DNA from 3 places in the Faecalibacterium sp. BIOML-A1 genome. Region 3 is predicted to be linked to each of the others. Evidence: predicted binding sites of a transcription regulator. Region 3 holds the regulator's gene; each other region holds the start of a gene.
What was found. The regulator HrcA, encoded in region 3, represses chaperone genes, less so after heat shock. The targets are predictions, from matches to a motif close to TGTTAGCACTCNNNNNNNNNGAGTGCTAACA.
Positions count from the first base shown of each region.

Region 1: the regulator HrcA is predicted to act here: its motif matches at 3,297-3,327, upstream of htpG (molecular chaperone HtpG).
Region 2: the regulator HrcA is predicted to act here: its motif matches at 5,451-5,481, upstream of clpB (ATP-dependent chaperone ClpB).

Region 1 covers NZ_WKZJ01000008.1:105,293-112,563, reverse strand. Annotated here, with positions in the region: gene GKG36_RS10045 (alpha/beta hydrolase) at 1-485, opposite strand, end outside; gene GKG36_RS10040 (GNAT family N-acetyltransferase) at 691-1,209, shown strand; gene GKG36_RS10035 (HD domain-containing protein) at 1,290-1,820, opposite strand; gene GKG36_RS10030 (hypothetical protein) at 1,856-2,296, opposite strand; gene GKG36_RS10025 (alpha/beta hydrolase) at 2,411-3,190, opposite strand; gene htpG (molecular chaperone HtpG) at 3,393-5,321, shown strand; gene GKG36_RS10015 (5-bromo-4-chloroindolyl phosphate hydrolysis family protein) at 5,480-6,583, shown strand; gene GKG36_RS10010 (galactokinase family protein) at 6,919-7,271, shown strand, end outside.
Region 2 covers NZ_WKZJ01000010.1:117,007-124,277, reverse strand. Annotated here, with positions in the region: gene GKG36_RS11270 (MFS transporter) at 181-1,320, shown strand; gene GKG36_RS11265 (epoxyqueuosine reductase QueH) at 1,480-2,109, opposite strand; gene GKG36_RS11260 (DUF896 domain-containing protein) at 2,241-2,465, shown strand; gene GKG36_RS11255 (adenylosuccinate synthase) at 2,676-3,968, shown strand; gene GKG36_RS11250 (DegV family protein) at 4,014-4,916, shown strand; gene clpB (ATP-dependent chaperone ClpB) at 5,639-7,271, shown strand, end outside.
Region 3 covers NZ_WKZJ01000009.1:8,071-15,341, reverse strand. Annotated here, with positions in the region: gene dnaK (molecular chaperone DnaK) at 1-821, opposite strand, end outside; gene GKG36_RS10155 (nucleotide exchange factor GrpE) at 923-1,552, opposite strand; gene hrcA (heat-inducible transcriptional repressor HrcA) at 1,549-2,622, opposite strand; gene GKG36_RS10145 (hypothetical protein) at 3,260-4,780, shown strand; gene GKG36_RS10140 (stage V sporulation T C-terminal domain-containing protein) at 4,851-5,393, opposite strand; gene GKG36_RS10135 (aminoacetone oxidase family FAD-binding enzyme) at 5,621-6,922, shown strand; gene GKG36_RS10130 (NAD(P)/FAD-dependent oxidoreductase) at 7,101-7,271, shown strand, end outside.

The sequences.
Region 1 (7,271 bases), on a different contig from region 3:
TAGCCCAGCTCGTGCAGCTGGTTGGCAATGGATGCACCCTCGTTCAGCTCTGCGGTGGTGTTGCCGCCGTTGCCGGGCACCACGATGGCGTACTTTGCGTTGGCTGTTTTAGCCGGGAAATAATACAACTGCACCATGCCCAGAGAAGGATTTTCCGCAATTTCTTCCGGGGTATACACCTGCCATGTGATCTGTACGCCCCTGTTGTAGTTTTCGATCACAAGGTTCATGCCTTCGGCGGCATCCTCGGCAGCCGCGTAGCTTACATAGCCCTCAATGGGCGTATCATCGTACTGCGTGCTGCCCTCGATCCATTCGTTGCAGTAGGTATAGTAGCCGGAGCCTTTGATGCTGGGGTTCTCCCGCAGCTCTTTCATGGTCGTCTCTGTTGTGATGTTCGGCTCGCCGTACTCTGCAGCAAATGCCGAAAGCGATACGCACGCCAGCATTCCCAGCGCACACACCATCGTTCTGATCCACTTCATTTTGGGACATCCTCCATTCTGCAGCGGCGTATCCTGCCGTGCTTTTCTTTGTTATGATTTATTGTATCACAAACCTTCCGCTTGTCAAAGAAATTTCTGTGCAGTACGGCGCTTGTACCGCACCGCAAATTCTGCTATACTGGAGCCGGATATTTTTGAGAGTTGAGGGCGCGGAAAGCTATGCACTTTCCGCCGGGATCGAAATATGAGCAAAATCGAGATCCGGCCCATGGAGCCGGAAGACTGGAGCGCTGTTTCCAGAATTTATTTGGAGGGCATTGCTACAGAACATGCCACTTTTCAGACCACCTGTCCGCCGTATTCTGCGTGGGATGCTTCCCACGCAAAAGAATGCCGACTGGTACTGCTGGCCGACGGCGTGATTGCCGGGTGGACGGCGTTGCGCCGGGTGGACCCGCGCTGGTGCTACCGCGGCGTTGCCGAGGTGAGTATTTACGTGGGTGAGCAGTTCCGGGGCCATGGCCTTGGCTATCACCTGCTGACCGAGCTGTGCCATCAGGCAGAAAAGGCCGGCTACTGGACACTGCAGTCCACCGTGCTGCAGGACAACGCTGCCAGCCGCGCCCTGCACACAAAATGCGGCTTTCGCTTAGTGGGCCGTCGGGAACGCATTGCCCGCGACTGTCACGGCCGCTGGCTGGACACATTCTTAATGGAATACCGCGCTGCCGCCAATGAACCGGAAGGCTATAAAAAGCTGTAAGATACAAAAAGAACTCCGCGCCCTGTGAGGTGCGGAGTTCTTTTTTGTCCATTGATAAAATGATAAAGGTAAAAACAGGCTTACCACTCTTCGCCGTCGATGTCCACGCTGCCGTCCACCACGGCACCGGCACGGGAACGCTGGAACATGCTTTCCACCACGGCGCAGTACTTATCGGCCAGACAGACGATGACTGCTTCGCGGCAGGTGGGCACATGACGGAAGGTCAGCGGCCACATGTGGCTTGCAATGATGCTCTGTTCCTTTGTGGTAATGCTGAACACCCGCTTTGCATTGACGCAGGCATAGCCCGGATGGGAGAAGCCGTGCATCTCAAACAGGCGGCGCAGGCCGTGAAAGGTACCGGTGGTGTGCCAGTCGTACAGATAAAAATCATGCAGCAGGGCACCCACTGCCAGCGAGGTCTCGTCAGCGTGCAGATGCAGACGGCGGTTGAGCCAGAAGCTCACCAGCGCCACATTCTTGCAATGCTGGTAGGTGGTGACAGAGCCGTGCTGGATGTACTCCCGCATCCGCTGCACATCCGGGTGATGATCGTATTTTTCAACGATGGCATAAAGCTGTTCGCGCTCGATTTCAGAAAGCTGCATGCTGCAAAATTTCCTTTCGCTTTAAGGTGATGTTTTCAGGAGCGGAGCTGGACCGGATTGGAATTGCCGAAGTTCTCTGCACTGGAAGGGTTCTCCCGCTTGAGGGAAAAATCTACCAGATACTGCTTGCCGTCGCCCAGTTCTTCCAGCTGGGCCAGTTTTGCCTTTGCGGCGGCTTCGTCTGGGTACCACTGGATCAGGAAGAAATTTTCTTCCTCTACACCGTAGTACAGCCACTGGCCGTCGGCACGCAGCCAGTCGTCCAGATGATCCACTTCTTCGCCGTCCGGCAGTCCAAGGCCTTCTTCGGCATAAAGGTTTTCCGGTTCCACCTGCAGCATTTCGATCACCTGAATGGAGCTTTGCAGGTATTCGTCCTGCGAGACCGTCTTGTCCGAAAGCTCCCATCCGGTGAGAAAAGCCTGCATCATCAGGTCGCGCACAGAGATGCGCGGCAGGGTCGGGTCCATAACCATAGGTATTTCCTTCTTCCTTTAGTTTGTCCCTGCTGACCAGTATACGTCAAAGGCTTATGCAAGTCAACAGTTTAATTGTGAATTTTTTGTAGGTTCGTTCAAATATATCCAGACTTAACAGACGGAAAAGGCAAAAGTGTCTTCCAGCCATTCCACTGCCAGTTCCACCCAGTGATGCCGGTGGTGGCTGGGCTGGTCCACCTCTACCGTGCTGATGCTGGTACCGTGCACCCCCTTTTCAAACAGATGCGCCTCGCATGGCACACCCGCCCGGTGCAGAGCGTTCACCAGCATCAGGGTGTTCTCCACCGGAACGGTGGCATCCTCCATGGTGGTCCATACGAACACCGGCGGCATCTGCGGCGTGATCTTATCCTCCAGCCCGAACACCTGCTGTGCCGCCGGGTCGGCGCTGCCCGCCAGCTGCACAAAGCTGCCGCGGTGGGCATACTGCCCTGCCGTGACCACCGGATAGCCCAGAATGACCGCATTGGGCCGGGGCTGGGCCGCTTCGCCGGGAATGTCCAGCACAGCACCGGAAAGGGCCAGGTGGCCGCCCGCTGAAAAGCCGCACACGGCAATTTTTTCCGGCAGGATATGCCACTGGGCCGCGTGCTGCCGCACAAGACCGATAGCCTCGGCCAGCTGGCGCAGCGGCATGTAGTCCTTTGCCTTTTCGCAGATGGCGTAGTCCAGCACAGCGGTGTGGTACCCCGCCGCCGCAAACTGCAGCGCCACCGGGTCGCCCTCGCGGGCACTCACATGGGTATAGCCGCCGCCGGGCACCACCAGCACCAATGGCCGGTCAAGCACATTCGGCATCCGCTCACAGCAATCACGCAGATAAACGGTCAGCGTCCCACCGCCGGCCAGTTCCAGCTGTTTCAGCTGCATGATATTTCCTCCTTTTACAGCATCCTTTGCGGTTCATTATAGCACAAAACGAACCATTTTTTAAACTTTTTATGAAAGCCCTTGATTTTTGCTTTTTGTCGGTGTATATTAGCACTCGAAAGTTACGAGTGCTAAGTATTCAAAAGCAATATCCTATTCCGAGTGCTTGGTGCCGAATACAGATAAAAAGAGGTTTTGCATTATGGCTAAGAAAGAATTTCAGGCTGAAAGCAAAAAGCTGATGGATATGATGATCAACTCCATCTACACCAATAAGGAAATTTTCCTGCGCGAGCTGATCTCCAACGCATCGGATGCCATCGATAAGCTCTATTATAAGAGCCTGACCGATCCTTCTGTGGGCATGAACAAGGGCGATTTCCGCATCCTCATCACCCGCGATAAGGAGAACCGCATCCTGACCATTGAGGATAACGGCATCGGCATGACCAAAGAGGAACTTGAGCAGAATCTGGGCACCATTGCTCACTCCGGTTCTCTGGATTTCAAGAAGGACAACAAGGACGAGAACATCGATATCATCGGTCAGTTTGGTGTCGGCTTCTACTCTTCCTTCATGGTAGCCGATAAAGTCACCGTCATTTCCAAGGCTTATGGCTCGGATGAAGCATGGCAGTGGGAGTCCTCCGGTGTGGACGGCTACGAAATGACCCCCGCCCAGAAGGACACCGCAGGCACCCAGATCATCCTGCACATCAAGCCGGATACTGAGACGGACCACTACGACAACTTCCTCGATGAGTACGGCATCGTGGCCATCGTGAAGAAGTACAGCGACTATGTGCGCTATCCCATCCAGATGGAGCGCCAGCACGAGCGCCAGAAGCCGGAACCCGATCCCAAGCCGGAGGATTATAAGCCCGAATGGGAGACTTACACCGAGCTGGAAACTCTGAACAGCATGGTGCCCATCTGGAAAAAGCAGAAGAGCGAAGTGACCGACGAGGAGTACGCGAATTTCTATAAGGAAAAGTTTGGTGATTATACCGACCCCGCCCGCGTCATCGTCAGCCGCACCGAGGGCACTGCAAATTATAATGCCCTGCTGTTCGTGCCCAGCCACCGTCCCTACGACTTCTACACCAAGGATTATGAAAAGGGTCTGGCCCTGTACGCATCCGGCGTGCTCATCATGGAGAAGTGCGCCGACCTGCTGCCCGATTACTTCAGCTTCGTCAAGGGCATTGTGGACAGTCAGGATCTGAGCCTGAACATCAGCCGCGAGATGCTGCAGAAGGACAACCAGCTCAAGCTGATCCACAACGCTCTGGAAAAAAAGATCAAGAACGAGCTGCACGCCATGCTGGCCAATGACCGCGAGAAGTACGAGGAATTCTGGAAAGAGTTCGGCCGTCAGATCAAGTTCGGTGCTTACTCCGACTACGGCATGCACGCCGAGCTGCTGCGCGACCTGCTGCTGTTCTGGTCTGCCAAGGAGCAGAAGATGGTCACTCTGCAGGAGTATGTGGACAAGATGCCCGCTGAGCAGAAGTATATCTACTTTGCTGCCGGTGATTCTACCGACCGTCTGGCAAAGCTGCCCGCCGCTGAGCTGGTCATGGATAAGGGCTATGACGTCCTGCTGCTGACCGAGGATGTGGATGAGTTCTGCCTGCAGATCCTGCGCACCTATCCCCGCAAGGATGCCGAGGGCAAGGACGGCACCGTGGAGTTCAAGAATGTCAACAGCGGTGATCTGGGCCTTGAGACCGAGGAAGAGAAGAAGGCCGCCGAGGACGCTACCGCTGAGAACAAGAACCTGTTCGATGCCATGAAGGACGCACTGGACGGCAAGGTGAAAGAGGTCAAGGTCTCTACCCGCCTGAAGGATCACCCTGTGTGCCTGAGTGCTGACGGCCCGCTGTCCATTGAGATGGAAAAAGTGCTGTCCAAGCAGCCCGGCAGCGAAGGCGTAAAGAGCGATAAGGTTCTGGAACTGAATGTCAACCACCCCGTGTTTGCCGTGCTCAAGGCCGCACAGGAGGCCGGTGACACCGACAAGCTCAAGAAGTACAGTGCTCTGCTGTACGCACAGGCTCAGCTGATCGAAGGCCTGCCGGTGGATGATCCCGCCGCCTACGCCGAGGCCGTCTGCAGCCTGATGAAGTAACTTTTTCCGGTAGGCAGCAGACTTACTCCCCTGCCGCTTCCACGCACATCAATATTTCCCCCTTAACAAAAAGGCCGTGCTCCGCTATAATAGAGTGGAACGCGGTCTTTTTCTGTTCTTTTGCCGGACAGTCAGGATAAATTGAGAGGTTTTTGCTCATGCAGCCCAAAAAACATTATTTTGCCCACATCCCCACCATTGCCATCTTTATTGTGTTTGCCATGTCGGCACCGTTGGGCGTGCTGCTGTTCATCTTAAAAAGCATCGATAAAAACGCTGAAAAAGAAGAAAAAGCTGCTGCGCAGGCGCAGGCAGACTATCGTTCCGACCTCGGCCCCGCCCCTGCGCAGACGGCACCCCGGCAGGAAAACGAGCCAGCCTACGGCCACGATGTTCCCACCAAAGAGCAGACGGACGCTAAGGAGCGTCATAAGCTCCTTACCACCCTGTGCACCATCGGCGGTGCTGTCTTTCTGTTCGCGGGCTTCAGCACCCTGTTCATGGATGGTGCTGCCAGCATGATGGAGGCCTTTACCGCCATTGCCCAGATGCTGGGCGGCGGTGCTGCTCTGCTGACCGGCCTGCGCATGGATCGTACCCGCAAGCTGGAACGCCTGTTGGACAAGATCGCAGGCGACCGCGACAATATTCCGCTGGACGAGCTGTTTGCTGCCGCGGGCATCGATGCCGCAAAGGGGCGCACCGTGGTGGAAAGTGCTATTTCCCACGGTTACTTCGGTGCAGATGCTTACATTGATAACCGCACCAATACTCTGGTAGTGCGCGGCGCGGCTCCCCAGCCGCCCCGGAAACCGAAGCCTGCGCCCGCCCCAGAACCTGCACCAGCGGACCAATATACCGCAATTCTGCAGCAGCTGCGGCAGGTCAACGATGCCATCCCGGACCCCGTGATGACCGCCAAGATCAGCCGTCTGGAAGCGGTCAGTGCCCGCATCTTTGAGCTGGCAAAGCAGGACCCCGGCAAAAAGGCTCAGCTGCAGAAATTCATGGACTACTATCTGCCCACCGCCCTCAAGCTGCTGAACACCTATGCCAGCCTTCCTGCGCAGGATGTGCAGGGGGAAAACATCGCCGATGCCAAAAAGAACATCGAGCGCAGCATGGACCTGCTGGTGACCGCCTTTGAAAATCAGCTGGATAAGCTGTTTCAGTCCGACGCACTGGACGTTTCGGCAGATGTGGCCGCACTGGAAGGGATGCTGAACATGGACGGCCTGACCGGAAACGAGTTTACAAAATAATATTTGGGGAAACAGGGAAAAGGCCCATGAGCTTTTTCCCTGTTTTTTCAAAGCGCAAATCTCCATGTTGTGCAGGCCTCGTCCGTCCCACGCAAAGCCGTGGATTTGCAGGCATTTTTGCCAATGGTTTTTCCGTTTTATATCTAATTTTATTTCAACCGTCAAATTCCACTCTGTGCGCCAATTTCAGTCTTTTTGCAACTTTTCATCCAGATGCAACAATAACACATGGTTTTTTCTGTCCGGATTTTATATGATAAGGACAGAAGTGTGCAGAGCATCCTGTATGCGGCCCTGCACTGCAGTTCCAACCCGCTCAAAAGGAGGATTATCCTATGATGAAATCTGTTTCCGCATGGAAGCAGGAGCTTTCCAGCGGCGCTCACGCTGCCCGGCTGGCAGCACTTTACTGCTGTGCGCCCGACGAAACTCCTGCACAGGCTGCCCGCTACGAAGCTGTTCTGAATGGTCTGGATGCCACCTTTGGCCCCCATGCTGAAGCTGGTCTTTACAGTGCCCCCGGCCGCACCGAGATCGGCGGCAACCACACCGACCACCAGCATGGCCGCGTGCTGGCCGGCAGCGTGAATATTGATATGATCGCTGCCGCCGCGCCCAACACCCTGAACCAGCTGCGCGTGCAGAGCGAAGGCTACGACCTGTGTGTGATCGGCCTTGATGACCTTGC
Region 2 (7,271 bases), on a different contig from region 3:
CTCCAAACGCGAAATTAAAAATGAATTTTCCGCTGAAGATGCCCAGAGCGCAAGCGGAGGGCATTTTAAATCGTCCGAACCCGGCGGGCTTTTTGCAACTTTTTGTAAGAAAATCCGGTTGCAATGATGCGGAATTATGGTTAAATAGAAGGAGGATATTTTCACAGAAAGAGGACGATTATGGAACAACAGTCTGCACGCCTGCGGAATACAGGCTTTCTTACTTTCTTCTTCAGTGGCATCTGTGCCATCAGTGCGGGCGTGGTGGTCAGCCTGTTGCAGGAGCGCTACGGCTTTGCCTACGGCATGACCGGCACCCTGCTCTCACTTATGAGTGTGGGTAATCTGCTGGCAGGCCTGCTCATCGGTATGCTGCCCAGTGTACTGGGCATGAAGCCCAGTGTGCTGCTGCTCACCATCGGCTATGCGGTGGGCTACGGCATCATGGGCCTGACCGGTGTAGAGATCCTGCTGGCAGTGGCTTTCTTTGTGGTGGGCATTGCCAAGGGCAGTGTTATCAACACCTGCACTATTCTGGTCAGCGATCACTCTGCCGACCGCACCCGCGGCATGAACCTGATGCACAGCTGCTACGCCTGCGGTGCGCTGCTGTGCCCCTTCCTCATTGCGGCAGCGGCGAAGGTGAGCACTGAGCTGGCGGTGTTCCTGCTGGCGGCACTGGGACTTGTACTGTGGCTGGTATATGCCTTTACCCCGCTGGGCGGCGGCAAGGCCAAGAATGCCAAGGAAAAGCAGGCCATTGACTGGAGCTTTCTGCGTTCGGCACGGTTCTGGATGCTGACCGGCCTTTTGTTCTTCCAGAACGCTGCAGAGCAGAGCGTCAACGGCTGGATGGTCACTTACTTCAAGGGCAGCGGCATCATTGCGGGTACACTGGCGGCTTACACCGTCACGGTCATGTGGGGTGCCACGCTGGTGGCCCGTCTGCTGATCGCGTTCGTGTTCCCGTTCAAGAACCCGCGCAAGGCCATGGTGGGCATGAGCGTGCTGTGCACCTTCTTCTACGTGCTGCTGGTGCGGGCCGACACGCAGGGCATGGCCATTGCGCTGCTGTTTGCATTTGCATTCTCGATGGCAGGTCTGAACCCCACCGCTGTGGCCAGCGCGGGCCGCATGACCAGCGTGACCAGCATGGGTATCATGCTGCCGGTGGCATCCAGCGGTGCCATCCTCATGCCGTGGATCATTGGTATCGTAGCCGAAAAGGCTGGCCTTGCCGCTGGTATGGCTTCCAACATCGTGCCCTGTGTGGGCCTGATTATTTTCACCCTGCTGGTGGCTAGATTGCCGGAGGAATAAACCCTCTCAGGCGCTATCGCGCCAGCTCCCCCGAAGGGGGGGAGCTTTATGCGCTAAAACCGTTTGGTATTCTCTTTTCAGTAAAGAAAATAACCGTTGGGAAGTAGAAAAAGCTCCCCTCTCGGGGGAGCTGGCATTGCACAGCAATGACTGAGAGGGTTATTTCTCAATGCCTCTTGCCTTCGCGCTGAACTCGCACCCGCAGTAATCCTGCCGGTACAGGCCGTATTCCTCCGAAAGCTGCAGGCTGCGCAGATAGCCGTTGTGCTTTTTGAAGTCCGAAGGCAGATGCTTTACGCCGAACTCGGCTTCCAGCTCCTGCCCGATGGCATTGATGCGTTTGGCATCTTTATGCGGGCTGATGGACAGTGTGGTGGTGAACCAGTCGAAGCCGTTCTCACTGGCGTATTGCGCCGCCCGGCGCATCCGCAGCCGGTAGCAGATCGTGCACCGGCTGCCCCGCTCCGGCTCGTTTTCAAGGCCGGTGACAGCAGAGTAGAACTCCTGCGGGTCGTAGTGGTCCTCCACCACGGTCACGCCCAGAGGATGGGCTGCTGCCACGAACTTCTTCAGCTCTTCGCCGCGGCGGTAGTATTCCTCTGCAGGCCATGTGTTGGGGTTATAGTAAAGCACTGTGATCTCAAAATACTGGCACAGCTGTTCCAGCACTGCGCTGGAGCAGGGGCCGCAGCAGGCGTGGAGCAAAAGGCGCGGCCGAGTGCCGTCCAGCGTTTTGAGCACGGCATCCATCTGCTGTGCAAAATTCAATTGAGTTGCCATTTTTATCATCCTTTGCTATACTGATTGAGAAAATTCCTTAAAAAGCTCGCCCTTTCGGGGGAGCTGGCATTGCACAGCAATGACTGAGAGGGTTTGCTTTCTTATTATAACATATTCCGCTTGAAAATACAGGAGGCACCATGACACAGGAAAAGATCGCCCGCATCAACGAGCTGGCAAAAAAGAGCAAGACCACTGGCCTGACCGAGGCCGAAAAGGCAGAGCAGCAGGCCCTGCGCCGCGAATACATCGATGATATGAAGGCCAGCCTGCGCGCGCAGCTGGCCAACACCTCCATTCAGGAGCCGGACGGCACCATCCACAAGGTGACCCTCCGTGCCGACCTTGAGAAGCCCCGCAGCTGAACGCACAATTTTGCGCACACTTTTTTGGAGGAAAACGCAGCCAAAAGCTGTGTTTTCCTCTTTTTTTGCACGGCGATCTGTGCTATACTATACTTGCATTGGTATGTGTTTTGTGTATGCCTGCTGATGTGTTTTCCCAAGGTGGCGTATCCCGGGCAAGGTGCACGGAAAAGGCTGTCTTTTGAAAAAATGATAAAGAGGTCATTTATTATGCTTACTGCAATTACGGGTATCAACTGGGGCGATGAAGGCAAGGGCCGCATGGTCGACCTCATCAGCCAGGAGTATGACATCGTTGCACGTTATCAGGGCGGCAACAACGCCGGTCACACGGTCAAGAACGAGCGCGGCAAGTTCGTGCTGAATCTGCTGCCCTCCGGCATCCTGCGTCCGAACGTGGTCTGCGTTATGGGCAACGGCATGGTCATCGACCCGCATCATCTGGACGGCGAGATCAACAAGCTGCGGGAGCAGGGCGTTGAGATCAGCCCGGCAAACCTGAAGATCTCCGACCGTGCAACCATCACCATGCCCTACCATGTGGAGCAGGACGGTCTGGAAGAAGCACGTCTGTCCAAGACCGGCGCACAGTTCGGCTCCACCAAGCGCGGCATTGCCTACGCTTACGGCGACAAGTACATGAAGAAGACCCTGCGCATGGGCGACCTGCTGCATCTGGACGACGCTGTGAAAAAGCGCCTCGTCACCATGGTGGATTCCAAGAATCTGGTCATGGAGGGCAGCTACAACGCAGCTCCCATCAGCGTGGATGAGATGTGGGCATGGCTCGAAAAGTATGCCGCCATCTTCAAGGATTACATCTGCGATGTGGGCCAGTATCTGGCTGATGCAGACGCTGCAGGCAAGAAGGTCCTGTTCGAGGCTCAGCTGGGCGCTCTGCGCGACATCGATTTCGGCATTTACCCCTATACCACCTCTTCCAACGTCATCGGTGCTTACGCCCCCATCGGCGCAGGCATCCCGGGCCACAAGCTGCACAACTCCATCGGCGTCATGAAGGCTTACTCCTCCTGCGTGGGTGACGGCCCCTTCACTGCCGAGCTGGCTATGACCGAAGAGGAAAAGCACGACCTGCGTGAGGCTGGCCACGAGTACGGTGCAGCCACCGGCCGTCCCCGCCGCGTTGGCCCCATCGATCTGGTGGCAAGCCGCTACGGCGTGTTCTGCCAGGGCTGCGATGAAGTTGCTCTGACCCTGCTGGACGTGCTGGACTACATGGAAAAGATCCCCATGGTCACTGCCTACAAGCTGACCGATGGCAGCACTACCACCCGCTTCCCCATGGGCGAAGCTCTGGACACCGCACAGCCCGTGGTGGAGTACCTGCCCGGCTGGCACTGTGATATCACCGCAGCCCGCAAGTGGGAAGACCTGCCCAAGGAAGCACGCGATTACGTGGAATATCTGGAAAAGGCTGTCGGCTGCAAGATCACCTACATCTCTGTGGGTGCCGAGCGTGAGGCTTATATCCACCACGTATGATCCCCTGCAAAGCTCCTGAATGATTCAGAAAAGGAAGCGTCACAGATGTTTGATATCATTACCGACAGCGCATGCGACCTGACGCTGGACACTGCCAAACAGCTCCAAATCGAGGTCGTGCCCTTCTATGTCTCGCTGGACGGCGAGCACTACCGCAAAGAAGGCAAGGAGATCGCCGTGCGGGACTTCTACCAGTTCATGGTGGACAACCCTTCGGCCTACCCCAAAACCAGCCTTGCTTCCATTGAGGACTTTGAGCAGGCATTCCGTGCCCATGCTGCTGCTGGCCGGGATGTGCTGTGTCTGGTGTTCACCAGCAAGATGAGCGGCTGTGTGGGTAGCGCCCGCAATGCCCGGGATCTGGTGCTGGAAGATTTCCCCGATGCCCGCATTGAGGTCATTGACAGCGCGGCGGCTACCGTTACCGAGTCCACCATGGTGGAAAACGCCGTGGCCATGCGGGACGCAGGCTGCACGCTGGACGAGACCGTGACATGGCTGGAAGCAGAGAAAGCTACCAACCAGATCTTCTTCACGGTAGGCAATCTGGACTATCTCATCAAGGGCGGCCGCATTGGCAAGGTGACGGGCCGTGCAGCCAACATGCTGGGCATCAAGCCGATGATCCTGTTCAAGGATGGCGAGATCTTCTCCGGCGGCGTGGCCCGCGGCCGACAGAAGAGCTTTGAAAAAGCGCTGGAACAGCTGATGAACTATCTGGATGCCCACGGCGGCACCCCGGACGACTACCGCATCACCGTAGGCTACGGCTACGACGAAGAGGAAGGCAAGCGCCTGTGGATGCAGACCCGCGCGGCCCTGCGTGCAAAGTACCCCGGCGCTCAGTGCGAAGTGGGCCTGCTGCAGATCGGCTGCACCATTGCCGTGCACACCGGCCCCTATGCGCTTGGCATGGGCGTGATGCGCCGCTGGAAGAAACAGGGCTGAGATCACATTATATGAATTTTTGAACTCCAGAAAATCTATGGATTTTTTGGGGTTCTTTTTTTAGAGCAATGCTTCCCATACAGAGCGTATTCGAGTGGAACAGATTTCTTGACTTTTATGCAATTCTTCTCCACCGGATAAGTTCTCTTTTGCGTGCCAAAAGAGAACCAGAAAAGCACCCGCTACTTTCGAGGCGCGGGAGGCGGCGGGTTGCGGCTCCCTGCGTCTGCTTCGTGCCTTGCGCGGCACTCGCATCCTGCAGGCCGCTGCCCCAACAGCTCCTCCCTGTTTCGGCCGCCGGCCGCGGTCGTCGCCGTTGCAAACTAAGGGCTGCTCGCCCTTAATAATCCCAAAGCAGATGGGCTCCATACAAAAAATCCAAGTCGCTGCGCTAGAGGATTTTTTGTGTTGCGCCGATTTTAAGTCGCTTACGCGACGAACGGTATGGCAAGGCTGCGTGTTTTTTCTAGCAAAAATTATGATTTGCAAACTTTTTATGAACCCTATTGACAAAGTGGGAAAACAGGAGTATAGTTTTAGCAGTCGAACAGATAGAGTGCTAAAACGAGCAAAGCCAGTTCGGCAGGAGGTGCTTGAAACCGTGAAACAACTGAAGAATAGCCGCTGCTTCCCGTTCGGCAGCATCTCTGCACCGGGCTTTTAGCAGATGGCTATCGTGTCCGCTAAAATAAACCTTCCGGTATGAATGGAGGCTTGACTTTATGAATACCAATCAATATACACAGAAAACGCTGGAGGCTCTGCAGGCAGCGCAGCAGCTGGCTGTGGAGTACCAGCATAACCAGCTGGAACCCGAACATCTGCTGCACGCCCTCGCTTCGCAGGAGCAGGGCCTGATCCCGCAGCTGCTGCAGAAGCTGAATGTTGACCCCGGTAGTTTTGCTGCCGCCGTGGCCGAAAAGCTTTCGGCTTTGCCTCGGGTCTCCGGCTCCGGCCGTGACCCCGACAAGGTCTATATCTCGCAGGCTGCCGATAAGGTGCTCAGCGCCGCCGCCCGAGAAGCCAAGGCCATGAAGGACGACTATATCAGCGTGGAGCATGTGTTCCTGGGTTTGCTGGACGAGCAGACCCAGAACACCACCGAGTTGTTCCGTGCGTTCAGCATCACGAAAGATAAGTTCCTGCAGCAGCTCACAGCAGTGCGCGGCAACCAGCGCGTCACCAACGACAATCCTGAGGAGACCTACAACGCCCTGCAGAAGTATGGTCAGGATCTGGTAGACCTTGCCCGCAAGCAGAAGCTGGACCCCGTCATCGGCCGTGATCAGGAGATCCGCAACGTGATCCGCATCCTGTCCCGTAAGACCAAGAACAACCCCTGCCTGATCGGTGAGCCCGGCGTTGGCAAGACCGCCATTGCAGAGGGCCTTGCACAGCGTATCGTGCGCGGCGATGTGCCCGAAAACCTGAAGGACCGCATCGTGTTCAGTCTGGACATGGGCGCTCTGGTGGCCGGTGCAAAGTACCGCGGCGAGTTCGAGGAGCGCCTGAAGAGCGTGCTGAACGAGGTGAAGAAGAGCGAGGGCAAGATCATCCTCTTCATCGATGAGCTGCACACCATCGTGGGTGCCGGCAAGACCGATGGCGCCATGGACGCAGGCAACCTGCTCAAGCCCATGCTGGCCCGGGGCGAGCTGCACTGCATCGGTGCCACCACACTGGACGAGTACCGCCAGTATATCGAGAAAGACCCCGCTCTGGAGCGCCGCTTCCAGCCGGTGCAGGTGGATGAGCCCACCGTGGAGGACACGATCTCCATCCTGCGCGGCCTGAAGGAACGCTACGAGGTGTTCCACGGCGTGAAGATCAACGACAGCGCCTTGATCGCCGCTGCCACCCTGTCCGACCGCTATATCACGGATCGTTTCCTGCCGGATAAGGCCATCGACCTTGTGGATGAAGCCTGCGCCATGATCAAGACCGAGATGGACAGCATGCCCAGCGAGATGGACGATCTGGCCCACCGCATCACCCAGCTGCAGATCGAGCAGGTGAGCCTGAAAAAGGAGACCGATGCCCTGAGCCAGAGCCGCCTGAAGGATCTGGAAAAGGAGCTGGCCGAGCTGCAGGACAAGTTCCGCAGCATGAAGGCAAAGTGGGAGAACGAGAAGAACGCCATCGGCAAGGTGCAATCCCTGCGTGAGCAGATCGAGCAGACCAATGCCGACATTGAAAAGGCTCAGCGCGAGTACGACCTGAACAAGGCTGCCGAGCTGAAATACGGTAAGCTGCCCCAGCTGCAGAAACAGCTGGAAGAGGAAGAGAAGATCGCCGCCGCCAAGAAGGAGGACAGCCTGCTGCGTGACCGCGTGACCGATGAGGAGATCGCCCGCA
Region 3 (7,271 bases):
GCGCGGGTCAGGGTCATATCCAAGTGCTTGGGGCCGGTAGCATCAGCAGTGATGAAGGGCAGGTTGATCTGGCTGCTCATTGCGCTGGACAGTTCGATCTTTGCCTTCTCGGCAGCTTCCTTCAAACGCTGCGCAGCCATCTTGTCCTTGCGCAGGTCGATGCCGTTCTCGGTCTGGAAGGCATCTGCCATCCAGTTGATGATGCGCTCATCGAAGTCATCGCCGCCCAGATGGGTATCACCGTTGGTGGCCAGAACCTCGGTAACGCCGTCGCCCATCTCGATGATGGACACATCGAAGGTGCCGCCGCCCAGATCGTAGACCATGATCTTCTGGTCTTCTTCCTTATCGATGCCATATGCCAGAGAAGCGGCAGTAGGCTCGTTGATGATACGCTTGACGTTCAGGCCTGCAATGGTGCCTGCGTCCTTGGTAGCCTGACGCTGGCTGTCGTTGAAGTATGCAGGAACGGTAATGACAGCCTCGGTAACAGGCTCGCCCAGATAAGCCTCGGCATCAGCCTTCAGCTTCTGCAGGATCATAGCGCTGACCTGCTGGGGAGTGTACTCCTTGCCGTTCAGGGTCACCTTGTGATCGGTGCCCATGAAGCGCTTGATGGAAGCAACGGTGTTCTCGGGGTTGGTGATGGCCTGACGCTTTGCCACCTGACCCACCAGACGGTCGCCGGTCTTGGTGAAGCCCACCACAGACGGGGTGGTGCGTGCACCCTCAGAGTTTGCGATAACAACGGGCTCGCCGCCCTCCATGACAGCCACGCAGCTGTTGGTAGTACCAAGGTCGATACCAATGATCTTACTCATAATGAAAACTCCTCTCGAAAGAACAAATCGTATTGTTTATGTGATGCTCAAATGTTTGTAAGCGGATGTTATATTCAAAACCCTTTCGGGTTTCTGCTTTGTTATTCGGCCACTACAACGGTCGCATGGCGGACGATCTTATCGCCCAGCTTGTAGCCCTTCTGGTAGACCGTGATGACGGTGCCGCTCTCCTGTCCGTCCGGGGCGGGGATCTGCTGCACTGCATTCATGAAGTTGGGGTCAAAGGGCTTGCCCAGCGCCTCGATCTCCTCCACATGGAGAGCATCCAGCGCCTTGGCGGCCTTGTCCAGCGTCATGGTCACGCCCTTTTTGTAGTTCTCGTCGGTGGTGGGGGCATTTGCTGCCATCTCCAGCGTATCCAGAATGGGAATGATCTGGTTCACCGCAAAGGAAATGCCATCGTTGAACTTCTGGTCGGCTTCGCGGGTGGAGCGCTTGCGGTAGTTCTCGTACTCCGCTGCCATGCGCAGCAGCTGGTCTTTGGCCTGTGCAGCGTTGGCTTCGGCCGCGTCCAGCTTTGCCTTGACGGCTTCCAGCTCACGGGCCTTCTTGTTGAACCAGCCGCCATCCTTCTTCTTGTCATCCTTCGGGTCGGCAGCTTCAGCAGCAGGTTCCTGTTCGGGTGCTGCCTGCTGGGCCTTTTCCTCGGGAGCCGTTTCGGGCTGCTCAGCTTCCTGAGCCGGAGCCGTCTTTTTTGCTTCTTCGCTCATTCCAGATCCTCCTTATAGATCACAGTCCGCCGCGGTACGGCAGCCTGCGGGGTGTCTTTTCGTTTGCCGCTCATGCCCTCGCCCAGCTGATCTGCAAAGTAATGCAGCAGCGGCATCAGTTTCTGGAAGGGCATCCGGGTGGGGCCGATCAATGCAATGGAGCCCCACAGGCCTCCGCCCACCAGATACCGGTCGCTCACGATGCACAGGCCCGGGATCTGCGGTTCCAGATCCTCGCCCAGCAGCACGCTCTCACTGCGTTCTGCCGGAGGTGCGATCAGGCCAGCGGCCTGCTCCTCGTCGTTCAGCAGTGTGAGGATGTCGCCCACCTTGCCGTCCAGCTGGGGCCAGTCCAGCAGGTACTGCTCACCGCCCAGAAATACATGGGGCTTGACGGAATCCTGCAGGATGGCAGCCGCTGCACTGATAACGGGCACCAGCTCCGGGTCGATCTGGCTGCACAGCTCTGCCAGCAGCCGGGTGGAAAGATCCACCGGCGCTACAAAGGTAAGGTTGCGGTTGAGCAGTGCGGCAAGTGCTGCCGCATTCTCGCGGGAAAGACCGGTGCGCACCCGTGCCACACGGGTACGAACGTAACCGGCCGTGGTAACGGCCAGCACAGCCGCTGCGCTGCGGCCCACCTGAACCACTTCATAGTGGGCGATGCACAGATCCTCGGCGCACGGGGTGCTGATGGCGGCGGTGCAGCCGCTGATGGCGGCCAGCGCCTTGGCGGCACCTGCGGCCAGCTTTTCCGGCTCATGGTCGAGGCTTGCGAACACCGCATCCACACGGGCGCGGCTCACACGATCCAGCGGCTGATCGTCGGTCAGCAGATTATCAAGGTAGTAACGGTAGCCCTTGGCGCTGGGCACACGGCCCGCGCTGGTGTGGGGTTGCTCCAGCAGGCCCAGCTTTGTCAGCGCCGCCATCTCATTGCGAAGCGTTGCGCTGGAAACTGCCATGTCAAAGTAGTTTGCCAGCACGCTGCTGCCAACGGGCTCGCCTTCGAGACCATACAGCGCCACGATCGCCTGCAAGACTCGCTGCTTGCGTGCATCCATCGTCATAGCGCCTGCCTCCTTTTTGCGTTCGCTTTGTTTGTTTAGCACTCCTTGTTCCTGAGTGCTAAGACCATTATAGCCAATTTTCCGGTGCTGTCAAGCCCCTTGGAAAAATGTTTTAAAAGATTCATAATTCTGTCATAAAGGGGTGTGAACTCCCTCAGTCAAAGCCTGCGGCTTTGCCAGCTCCCTCTGGGAGGGAGCCTTTGGCATGGTGGCACAGTTTCCGGCTCAAGCGCAAAGTTTGCGGGCGTGCCCGCTCCCCCTTGGGGGAGCTGTCGCGCAGCGACTGAGGGGCTTCAAATCGGCGGAGCCGGAAAAAACGGTTAAAAGATCTTCACGCCGAACAGGCGTGAATCTTCAGTTTTTTCCGGTGCAGCCCACCCCTTTGGGGTTAAAAGGGGCGAGCAGCCCCTTTTTTCGTGGCTCCAGCGCGTCGAAATCGCTGGCACTTTTCTGGTTCTCTTTTGGTGTCAAAAGAGAACATCCCCGGGCAGCAGTGTTTTAGTTTTCCCTCTTTTTCAGCCATTCGCGCAGTTTCGACCCCCATTCGTGCAGAATTTCTTTTGTTTTTGCCCAGTTTATGGTATATTTATAGTAACGAGACCCCCGTATAAAAACCACACGAAAGGAGCGAACCCCTATGAAAGCCAAACGCATTGTAAGCATCCTGCTGACCGGCAGTATGCTGCTGTCCCTGCTGCCGGTGTCTGCACTGGCAGCCGCCCCGGTGTTCGATGCACCCGCCCAGACCACGGCCAAAAAGGCTGCACCCCTTGTACAGGAGGCCGACGCCTCCCGCAGCACCGAGGAGGAAGCCGCCACCCGCAGCAGCCGTGATCTGGACGCAGAAAACGGCACCGCCGATAGCATTACCATCCAGCTGAACGCCGAAGGCAAGCCCGCAGACAGCGACGACCTTGAGCATTGGGTACATAGCGGCGTAACAAGCTATGACCTGAAATTGTATCAAGGCATCTTCACCCTGCAGCCCTCCTCGGAGGCCGGGGCGGAAAGCGCATTGCAGGACACTCTCTATATTTATAAAGATGCCGAATTTAACAGCGGCACCGTCGGCAGCACAACCTTCAACAACGGCACTATCTCCGGTGGCACCTTCCAAAAAGCGGTGCACAACGACGCCACCCCCAACAATCAGGGGTTCATCCTTGACGGCATCTTCAAAGAACAGGTGCACAACTGGGGCACCATCTCCGGTGGCATCTTCCAAGGGGAGGTGCACAACTGGGGCACCATCTCCGGCGGCACCTTTAAGGAAGCTGTTGAGGTATACGCCGACTCCAAGCCGGCTGGGATCGAGGGCGGGACCTTTGAAAAGGGTATGAAGCTCGAGAATTTTGGCTCTTCCATCACCATCAAAGACGGCCTGTTTGACGGCGAGGTTTCTGCCGCAGAAGGTTACTCCGGCATGCTTAGCATCAACGGCGGCTACTTTGTGAACAAACCCTCTCTGCCGGTAGGCAGCGACACCCGCTTTACCACGGTGAGCGATCAGGATGGCAGAGCCTTCCAAGTGCCTGTAAACAAAGGCTGGTCTGAAGGCTACGAAACGCTTTATGTGCCCAGCGGATCACCTGCGCAGCCCAACACCATTACCGTAAAGACCGCTGCCCCACTGACCGACTGCCTTGCAGGCGACGTATCCATTATGGGAACCGATAAAGTACAGCTAAATAATGACGGCAGTTACACCATTGAGGTATACCAGCCGACGTCCATCGTGCTGGTGACCGCGGAGCCCGCGCCGGGCGAACCCGGCGGCGAGCTTGACCCGGAGTTCTCCTCCGGCGCAGCCGCGCTCGGCATCGTGCTGGGCACTGCAGGTCTGGGTTATGTCACCTATGTCTGCGGTTCTTCCCTGTACCTGCACTATGTTTTGCCGGACGGCTTTATCCCCTCCACCCGGCAGGAGCTGGCCACCGTCCTGTGGACGACTGCCGGTAAGCCCGACCCCGTAAGCACCGCCCTGTATACCGATATCCCCGCTGACGCTATCGAGCAGCAGAAAGCCGCCCGCTGGTGCGCAGAGCAGGGTCTGCTCTCCGACCACGGCGAAACCTTTGGCCCGGACACCAAGGTGACCAATGCACGCATCATCCGCGCATGGAACAGCCTGAAAAAAGTGCCCGTGACCATCAAATAATCATCCTCACATTCATCCTTTCATGTACACCGCCGCCCGGCTTGCTTCCACAGGCCGGGCGGCGGTGTTTTCACTCTTCCATCTGCCTTGCCAGAAATGCCGCTGCCACATTCACGGCCTTGAGCTGGGCAGCATCCGGCGTGGCCGTGCGGTCTTCGGTCAGCAGGGCCACCACGCCGGTCACATCGCCCGCCGCAATGATGGGTGCGGCGCACAACACCACCCGGGGCGAGCCTTCGCAGGGCAGGATGCACTTTTCGGCAATGCCCTCGCTCTGGTACAGCCTGCGGCCATCCATCAGCTTTTCCAGCGGCTGGCTGATGCTGCGGTCGGCCAGCTCCCGCCGGCCGGAGCCGCTCACCGTAAGGATGCGGTCGCGGTCGGCCACCAGTGTGGTCAGCGCAAAGCTTTTGCTGAGCACCTCGGTATACTGGGCCGCTACTGCGTTCATCTCGCCAATGGGCGAATACTTTTTAAAGATCACCTCGCCGTCGCCCGTGGTGAAGATCTCCAGCGGGTCGCCGCGGCGGATGCGCTGGGTGCGGCGGATCTCCTTGGGGATCACCACCCGGCCCAGCTCGTCGATGCGGCGCACGATTCCTGTTGCTTTCATGTTTTTGCTCCTCCGTTTCCTTAAAAATGCCTGCAGCACTAGTATCTGTCAGGCCGGGCCATTTATACCTGCCGCCCCCGCGCAAAAAGACCTGCACGGAAAGCTGCCTCTTCGTTGCGTTTCCGGCAGGGTTCTGCTACAATGATACAAAAAGCCGTTTTCATAAGCACAGCACCCCGCTTATGAAGACAGCTCCTAAAATTCTACTGAGAAAGGCAGGTGTCCGGATGCCGAACATCCTCATTCTGGGCGGCGGTGCCGCCGGTCTTGCAGCCGCGCTGGCGGCGGCACAAAGTGCCCCCGCTGCACAGGTCATTGTGCTGGAGCGCAACCCGAAGCCGGGCAAAAAGCTGCTTGCCACCGGCAATGGCCGTTGCAATCTGGATAACACCGGCATTGCACCGGAGCTGTATTTCACTGCCGACCCGGCAGCACTTCGTCCGCTGCTGGATGCCGTAAATACCGCCGACCCGCTGCGCTGGTTCCATGCGCTGGGGCTTTATACCCGCACCGACGAGGCGGGCCGGGTGTATCCGTACTCCAATCAGGCGGCGGACGTGCTGGCCCTGCTGGAGCATCACCTTGCGCAGCACCATGTGCAGCTGCGCACCGGCTGCACCGTGCGCACCCTGAACCAGAGCCGCAGCGGCTACGCCGTGCAGTTCGAGACGGCAGGCGGCTCTGCCGAAACGCTGCGCGCCGATGCCGTCATCTGCGCCATGGGCGGTGAGGCAGGGCCGCAGTTCGGCACCGACGGCTTTGGCACCCGGTTCGCCGCCCAGTGCGGCGGCAGGGTGGAGCCGCTGTACCCCTGCCTGACCGCCCTGCAGTGCGCAAAGCCCCGCAAAGCGCTGGCTGGCATCCGTGCCAAGGCAGCAGCATCCCTGCTGGACGGTGCCCGTGTGCTTGCCTGCGAGAACGGCGAGGTACAGTTCACCGATTACGGCCTTTCCGGCATCTGCATCATGCAGCTGTCCGGCCTGCTGGCCCCGGGCCGCGGCCCCAAGGCTCCTGCTGTGGAGCTGGACCTCTTCCCGGCAGTGGACGAAACCGCACTTGCCAGCCTGTTTGCGGCCCACGCCGCCCAGACGGCAGGGGGCAGCGCCGCTGACTTCTGGCTGGGCCTGCTGAACCAGAAGCTGGGCTGTACTGTGTGGTCTGCCGCCGGGCTGCAGGACAGCGACGCGCCTGCCGTGCTCACCGCCGCACAGTGGCAGAAGCTGGCCCACACCGCCAAGCACTGGCGCTTTGAGGGGCTGACCCCCTGCAGCTGGAAGCAGGCCCAGACCACCGGCGGCGGGCTGGCCCTGCGGGAGGTGGATCAACACTTCCAGTTCAAGGGCTGTCCGGGCCTTTACTTTGTGGGCGAAACGCTGGACTGCGCAGGCAGCTGCGGCGGTTTTAATCTGCACTGGGCGTTCGGCTCCGGCCTTGTGGCCGGGCGCAGCGCTGCAGGCCATGCTGCAGCAGGCCGTGCTCTGCCAAAAGCCTCCGCGCCCGCAAAGAGCAGGAAAAAGCCGCACAGGTAAAAATGAGCTTTAAATTTTCAACAAAAGCTTGACATCTTGTGCAGATCGCATTATCATAAAGACAATAAAGGTTTGTTCAGAGGATCGAGCAGAACAAGCAAGGGGAGAGTCGAAAGGCCCTTTTGTTTGTCCTGCTCTTTTTCTTTTATTCGGCAAACGGAGCGATCAGGAGGTTTTTATGCTGGATGTAGCAATTATCGGCTGCGGTGTCATTGGTGCGGCAGCCGCCTATGAGCTGTCCCATTACCCGCTGCAGACCGCCATTTTTGAGGCTGAAAATGACGTGGCAGACTGCACCACCAAGGCCAACAGTGCCATTCTGCACGCTGGCTACGACCCCGAACCGGGC